Massilia litorea: one gene and its partner. The protein of the gene in region 1 binds, or shares a complex with, the protein of each later gene. Links are inferred from orthologs where the notes say so. Each region holds a gene or a part of one and is shown on either strand. Other genes may lie near its edges.

Region 1 (3,309 bases):
TTGTTCCAGATCCGGGTCTCGAACATCTTCTGGGTCGGCTGCGGCTCGTCGGGCAGGTGGCCGAGCACCGAGCCGCGGTGGGCCGCCAGCCGCTCGAGGTCGAGCACCTGGGCGCCGATCCCGTCCAGGGTCTCCAGCAGGCGGCTCTTGCCGCTGCCGGTGGTGCCGCAGATGACCCGCCATTCCAGGTCCGGCGGCGCGGCCAGGGCGGCGCTCACGGCGGCGCGGTAGGCCTTGTAGCCGCCGTCGAGCTGGATCGCCGGCCAGCCGATCTTGGCCAGGATGTGGGCCAGCGAGCCGCTGCGGTTGCCGCCGCGCCAGCAGTAGACGAGGGGCTTCCAGTCCTTCGGCTTGTCGCCGAAGCGCTCGTCCAGATGGCGCGCGATGTTGCGCGCGACCAGGGCCGCGCCGACCTTCTTGGCCTCGAAGGCGCCGACCTGCTTGTAGAGCGTGCCGACCCGCACCCGCTCCTCGTCGTTCAGGACCGGGCAGTTGATGGCGCCGGGCAAGTGGTCGAGCGCGAACTCGCCCTCGCTGCGGGCGTCGATGATGGTGTCGAAGCGGTCGAGTTCGGGAAGGATGTCGGCAAAGCTCAGTACGGCGGGATATTTCATTATTTGGTGATCAGTGTCGAGAAAGTCGGCCAGATGTTATTCAGGATAATTGGATGTGCCTGCGCGCTCGGGTGCAGGCGGTCGGCCTGGAACAGCGCCGGCTTGTCGGCCACGCCTTCCAGCATGAAGGGCACCAGCGGCGCCTTGTATTCCTTCGAGAGCGTGCTGAACATGCCGAAGAAGCGCTCCGTGTACGCACGGCCATAGTTCGGCGGCATGCGCATGCCGATCAACATGACCTTGGCGCGATGCTTCTGCGCCATCGTGATCATTTCGCGCAGGTTGGTCGAGGCGGCGTCGACCGGCAATCCGCGCAGGCCATCGTTGGCGCCGAGTTCGATGACGACGATCTGGGGCTTGTGCGCATTGAGCAGGGCGGGCAGCCGCGCTCGCCCGCCGCTGGTGGTCTCGCCGCTGATGCTGGCGTTCACGATGTTGGCGTCGATCTTTTCGCTTTTCAGCTTCTGTTCGAGCAGGGCGACCCAGCCGGCGCCGCGTGTGAGGCCATATTCGGCCGACAGGCTGTCGCCCACCACGAGTACGGTTTTTGGTGCAGAATAAGCGCTCGCCGAAGCAGCCACGAGGGCTGCCGCGACAGTGAATTTATTGAGAAAAGAGAGCATGCGCGATCATCCCGAGGCTTTCAAATATACGGACTCCGCCGCGACAGACGGGGCGGCTGCAATCCAGGTGGAAGGCCTGTCCAAGCGGGTGGCGGACGCCAGCGGCGAACTCACCATCCTGCACAGCATCGATTTTACCGTGCAACCGGCCGAGACGCTCGCGATCGTCGGCGCCTCGGGTTCCGGCAAGTCGACCCTGCTCGGGCTGCTGGCCGGTCTCGACACCCCGAGCGGCGGCCGCGTGCTGCTGGGCGGCACCGATATCTTCGCGCTCGACGAGGATGGACGCGCCGCGTTTCGCAAGGCCAGGCTCGGTTTCGTGTTCCAGTCCTTCCAGCTGCTGGCGCATTTGAACGCGCTCGAAAACGTGATGCTGCCGCTCGAATTGCGCGGCGACGGCCAGGCGCGGGCAAAAGCGGAAGCGATGCTGGGCCGCGTCGGCCTGTCCAGCCGGCTGCGCCATTATCCGAAATACCTGTCCGGCGGCGAGCAGCAGCGCGTGGCCCTGGCGCGCGCCTTCGTGACCGAGCCGCCGCTGCTGTTCGCGGACGAGCCCACCGGCAGCCTGGATGCGGCGACCGGGGAGGCCATCATCCAGCTGATGTTCGAACTCAATCGCGAACGCGGGTCGACCCTGGTGCTCGTCACGCACGATTCCGCGATGGCGGCACGGTGTGGGCGGACGATTACGATTGCGGCGGGGAAGCTGGTTTAGTCAGTAGGCATCGAAGCACGTTTCGACTTGCATCCGTGCGTTGACGCGTGGGCAGAGGTGCCCACCCTACGGTGCACCGCCGTCTCGATTGCACCCCTCGGCCGCTGCGTAACGTAGGGTGGGCACTCGTGCCCTGCCTCACGGGCAGGGCGCTCCGCGGGCGGACAGCATGCTGTCCGAATTCCCCGCTCGCCCCACGCGTCAACGGGCGCGTGTCTGGCCGCGCTCCCGGATCAAGCCATTCAACACCGCCCGCACCGCCGCCGGCAATTCCCCGGCCGTCATTCCGACCGGCCCGATACCTTCATCGACCAGCCGGTCCGCCGCCGCCCCGTGCATCCACACGGCCCCGATCGCCGCCTCCCAGGCCGGCCAGCCCTGCGCCAGCAGTGCGCCGCATACGCCCGCCAGCACGTCGCCGCTGCCGCCCGTCGCCAGGCCCGGATTACCGGTCGGGTTGATCACGATCTCGCCATCCGGCCGCGCGATCACGCTGCCGGCCCCCTTGAGCACCACGACCGCCTGCAGGCGCTTGGCCAGCCTGCGCGCCGCCCCCAGCCGGTCTGCCTGCACCTCGGCCGCCGAGCTGCCCAGCAGGCGCGCCGCTTCCAGCGGATGCGGCGTGACCAGGGTAGCCGACTGGCGCCGTGTCAGGCGCGCCTGCAGTTCGGTGCTGGCCGCGACCAGGTTGAGGGCGTCGGCGTCGAGCACGATGGGCGCCGCGCTGTCGATGCCGTGGCCGAGCGCGCGCATCGCCTCCATCGCGTCGCCCATGCCGGGGCCGAGCACCAGCACGCGGCCGGCGAAGTCGAAGTCGTGGGCAAGGCGGAACATCAGTTCGGGATGCACCGGGTCGAAGGCCGGCGCCGGGTCGATCGTCACCGCGAACACGCGTCCGGCGCCGGCGTACAGCGCGCCGCGCGCGGCCAGCACCGCGGCCCCGGTCATCCCGCGGGCGCCGCCGACCACGGCCAGGTCGCCGAACTGTCCCTTGTGCGAATTCTGGCGCCGCGGCGCGAGGCTGGCTGCGAACAGCGCGGGCGAGCCGATGCAGGCTTGCGCCGGCTCGAACAGGGCTTCATCGAGCTCGAGGCCGGCCACCTGCACCTGTCCCGCATGGTCGCGGCCCTCGGCCGTGTGCAGGCCCGGCTTGTCGCCGATGAAGGTGATCGTATGGGTGGCGTGGACGGCGACGCCGTTCGGACCGACAACCGCGCCGCTGTCCGCGTCCAGGCCGCTCGGCACGTCGAGCGCCAGCACCGGGCAGCGCACGCCGTCGATGGCGCTCACCAGGTCGCGGTAGCGGCCCTCGAGCGGTCGTTGCAGGCCGATGCCGAACAGGCCGTCGACCACCAGT
Region 2 (3,402 bases), 1.6 Mb from region 1 along the record:
CGCAAGTCTTCCTCGATGCCGATGTCTTCCATCGCCCAGGCCATGGCGCGCAGCCACTGGTCGCGCTCGCTGGTGCCGATCCCGAACGGCAGGTGCCGGGCGCGCAGGCGCGGATGGCCGTGGCGCTCGACGAAGAGGTCCGGGCCGCCCATCCAGCCGGACAGGAACATGAAGAGTTTTTCGCGCGAACTGTCGTTCGGCTTGGGGTGCAGGGCGTGGATGCCGGCAAATTCCGGCTCCAGCTCCATCAGGTCGTAGAAGCGGTCGACCAGTTCACGCAGGCGGGTTTCGCCGCCGATGATTTCGTACAGGGTTTGGTTCTCGGACATACCATCATGATAGCCTGACGCCCAGTCGGCGACTAGTAGGGTGGGCACTTGTGCCCACGCGGGAACGCAGAATAGTGTTAGCCGGCTTCACGCAGCGTCTGCAAGGGCGGCTGGCGCAGCACGCTGCGCAGGCCGAGCCAGCCGCCCACGAGTGCGCACACGATCCCGGCCACGAGCCCGGCCAGCCACACGCCCGGCTCGAAGCTCCACGGGAACTTGAACTGGTAATTGGCCAGCGCCCAGCCCAGCAGCGCAGCACCGGATGCGGCCAGCAGGCCGGCCAGGCCGCCGACCAGCACGAACTCGATGCGCTGCGCCTGCGCCAGCTGCTTGCGCGTCGCGCCCAGCGCCCGCAGCAGGCCCGCTTCGCGCGTGCGCTCGGACGTCGATCCCATCAGCGCCGCATACAGCACCAGCACGCCCGATGCCAGCGTGAACAGGAACAGGAACTCGACCGCGACCACCACCTGGTCGACCACTTCCTGCACCTGGCGGATGATGCCGCTGACGTCGATCACGGTGAGATTCGGATAGGCGCGCGCCAGCGTGTTGGCCAGCCCCGCGCCCTGCTGCGGCAGGTGGAAGGCCGTCATGTAGGTCGCAGGCGCATTCGCCATCGCCTGCGGATTGATGATGACGAAGAAGTTGGCGCGCATCGAGCCCCATTCCAGCTTGCGCAGGCTGGTCACTTTCGCATCGACCACGATACCGGCCATGTCGAAGCGCATGACGTCGCCCAGTTTCAGGCCCAGGGTCTTGGCGATGCCCTGCTCGACCGAGGCTTCCGCTACGCCCGGCGCATCCGCATACCACTTGCCGGCGACGATGTCGTTGCCTTCCGGGGCCTGCGCCATGGTAGAGAGGTTGAATTCGCGGTTGGCCAGGCGGCGCGCATCCTCGGTCGTGTAAGTCGCCGCGGTGATGGCCTTGCCGTTCACTGCCGTCAGGCGGCCGCGGATCATCGGGTACAGCACCGGCTTGTCGACCCCGGCACCCGCGATGCGGCGCGCGACATCCTCCTTCTGCTCGGGCAGCACGTTGATGATGAAGCGGTTCGGGGCGTTCTCCGGCGTGGCGCGCTGCCAGGCCGCGACCAGGTCGCCGCGCACCACGGTCAAGAGCAGCAGCGCCATCAGGCCCAGCGCCAGCGACACCACCTGCACGATGGTCGCGCCGGGGCGGCGCTGCAGCGAGGTGACGGCGAAGCGCCAGCCCTGGTGGCCCGAGACGTTGCGCACCCGGCGCAGCAGTTTCAGGGCCAGCCAGGCGACCAGCGCGAAGACCGCGAAGCCGCCGAGGAAGCCGCCCGCCGTCAGCAGCGCCAGCTTCGGCTCGCCCGCCTGCCACAGCAGCAGCGCGACGAACACGCCGATGCCAAGGCCATAGGTGGCGAGCGCCATCGGCTGCGGCGCGGCCTGCTCGCGCCGGATCACGCGGTTGTGCGGCACGTTGCGCAGTTGAAGGACGGGCGGCAGCGCGAAGCCGACCAGCAGCAGCATGCCGGTGGCGATGCCCTGCAGGGCTGGCAGCATGGACACCGGCGGCAGGTCGGCCGGCAGCAAGTTGCCGATCAATTGCAGCAGGATGAAATGGGCGCCGAAGCCGACCAGCACGCCGATGACGCTGCCCGCCAGGCCGACGATGGCGAATTCGATCAGGTACATCATGCCGACGCCGTTCTGGGTCATGCCGAGGCAGCGCAGCATGGCGCAGGCGTCCAGGTGGCGCTGCATGAAACGGCGCGCCGCCATCGCCACGGCCACCGCTGCCAGCATCGCCGACAGCAGGCCGACCAGCGACAGGAAGCGGTCGGCCCGCTCCAGCGTCGCCTGCATTTCGGGGCGGCCGTTTTCGATCGACTCGATGCGCACGCCCTTCACGTTATCAAGCTCGATGCGCGCGCGCAGCCAGGTTTCGAATTCGCGTACCCGGGCCAGGTCGTTGTTCGAGGGCGCCGCCACCAGCAGCTTGTAGGTCACGCGCGCAAAATCGTCGACCAGGCCGGTCGATTTCAGATCGCTTAATGACAGCATCACGCGCGGCGCGAAATTGGCGAAGGAGGCGCCGCGGTCCGGCTCGGCCGCGACCAGTTGGGCAATCGTGAACCTGCGTTCGCCCACCTGCAGCGCGTCGCCGACTTTCACGTTCAGCGCCGGCAGCAAATTCGCGTCGACCCAGACGGTGCCGGGAGCCGGAATCGTCCGCGCGGGAACCCCGCGCGCGGCGCTGGCTTCATCGGGACTGGTGGTGACGCGCAGTACCCCGCGCAGCGGATAACCGTTCGACACGGCCTTGATCGAGGCCAGCTGGGCCTGGGAAGCCTCGCCCTCCCCGCCCTGGGCCATGCTGGGAAAGGTGACGGTGTCGGCCAGCAGCAGGCCGCGCCGCTGCGCTTCCTGGCGCCAGGCGGGCAGGATCGGATTGTCGGCGTTGACCAGCAGGTCGGCGCCGAGCAGCTGATTCGCATCGCGCGCCAGTCCCGCGCGCATGCGGTCGATGAAGAAGCCGCTTGATGACAGGGCCGAGACGGCGACGATCAGCGCCACCAATAGAAAGCGCAATTCGCCCGCGCGCCAGTCGCGCGCGGTCATGCGGAGGGACTGGATCAGCACGGGCAGCTTCCTTTAGCGGGCGCCGAAAAAGTCGTCGACTTCCGCCAGGAAGGCACGCTTCTGCTCGGGATCGAGGAAGGCGGCACTGAAGGAGTTGCGGGCGAGCTGGCGCGCATGCGAGGCGTCGAGCGGCAGGGCCTCGAAGGCGGCGATGAAATTGTCGTTCATGTAGCCGCCAAAATAGGCAGGGTCGTCCGAGTTGACGGTGGCGACCAGGCCCTTGTCGAGCAGGGTGCGCAGGTTGTGCGAACCCATCACGTCGAATACGCGCAGCTTGATGTTCGACAGCGGGCAGACGGTCAACGCCATCTGTTCGCGCACCAGGCGCTCGACCAGCTCCGGGCTTTCCAGGCAGCGCACGCCGTGGTCGATGCGTTCGACATTGAGCACGTCGAGCGCGCTTTCGATATAGCTTGGGGGGCCCTCCTCGCCCGCATGCGCCACCAGGCGCAGGCCGAGCT

Evidence for each region.
Region 2: the proteins of LPB04_RS18095 (region 1) and LPB04_RS10800 are in contact, whole or in part, in a cryo-EM structure (PDB 9GE8), measured with the Escherichia coli proteins. The link is inferred for Massilia litorea from one-to-one orthologs.

What each region holds. Positions count from the first base shown.
Region 1 is NZ_CP062941.1:4,015,754-4,019,062, reverse strand. Bases 95-3,093 are described here. They hold LPB04_RS18095 (ABC transporter ATP-binding protein), read left to right. Parts: upstream 95-1,235; coding sequence 1,236-1,952; downstream 1,953-3,093. Other genes in these bases: LPB04_RS18090 (NAD(P)H-hydrate dehydratase), read right to left, coding at 2,154-3,093; LPB04_RS18100 (arylesterase), read right to left, coding at 614-1,237; mnmH (tRNA 2-selenouridine(34) synthase MnmH), read right to left, coding at 95-614. In the rest of the region: more of mnmH, read right to left, coding at 1-94; more of LPB04_RS18090, read right to left, coding at 3,094-3,309.
Region 2 is NZ_CP062941.1:2,428,649-2,432,050, reverse strand. The notes cover bases 175-3,266. They hold LPB04_RS10800 (ABC transporter permease), read right to left. Parts: upstream 2,942-3,266; coding sequence 407-2,941; downstream 175-406. Other genes in these bases: LPB04_RS10795 (adenosine deaminase), read right to left, coding at 2,954-3,266; LPB04_RS10805 (group II truncated hemoglobin), read right to left, coding at 175-329. Also shown: more of LPB04_RS10805, read right to left, coding at 1-174; more of LPB04_RS10795, read right to left, coding at 3,267-3,402.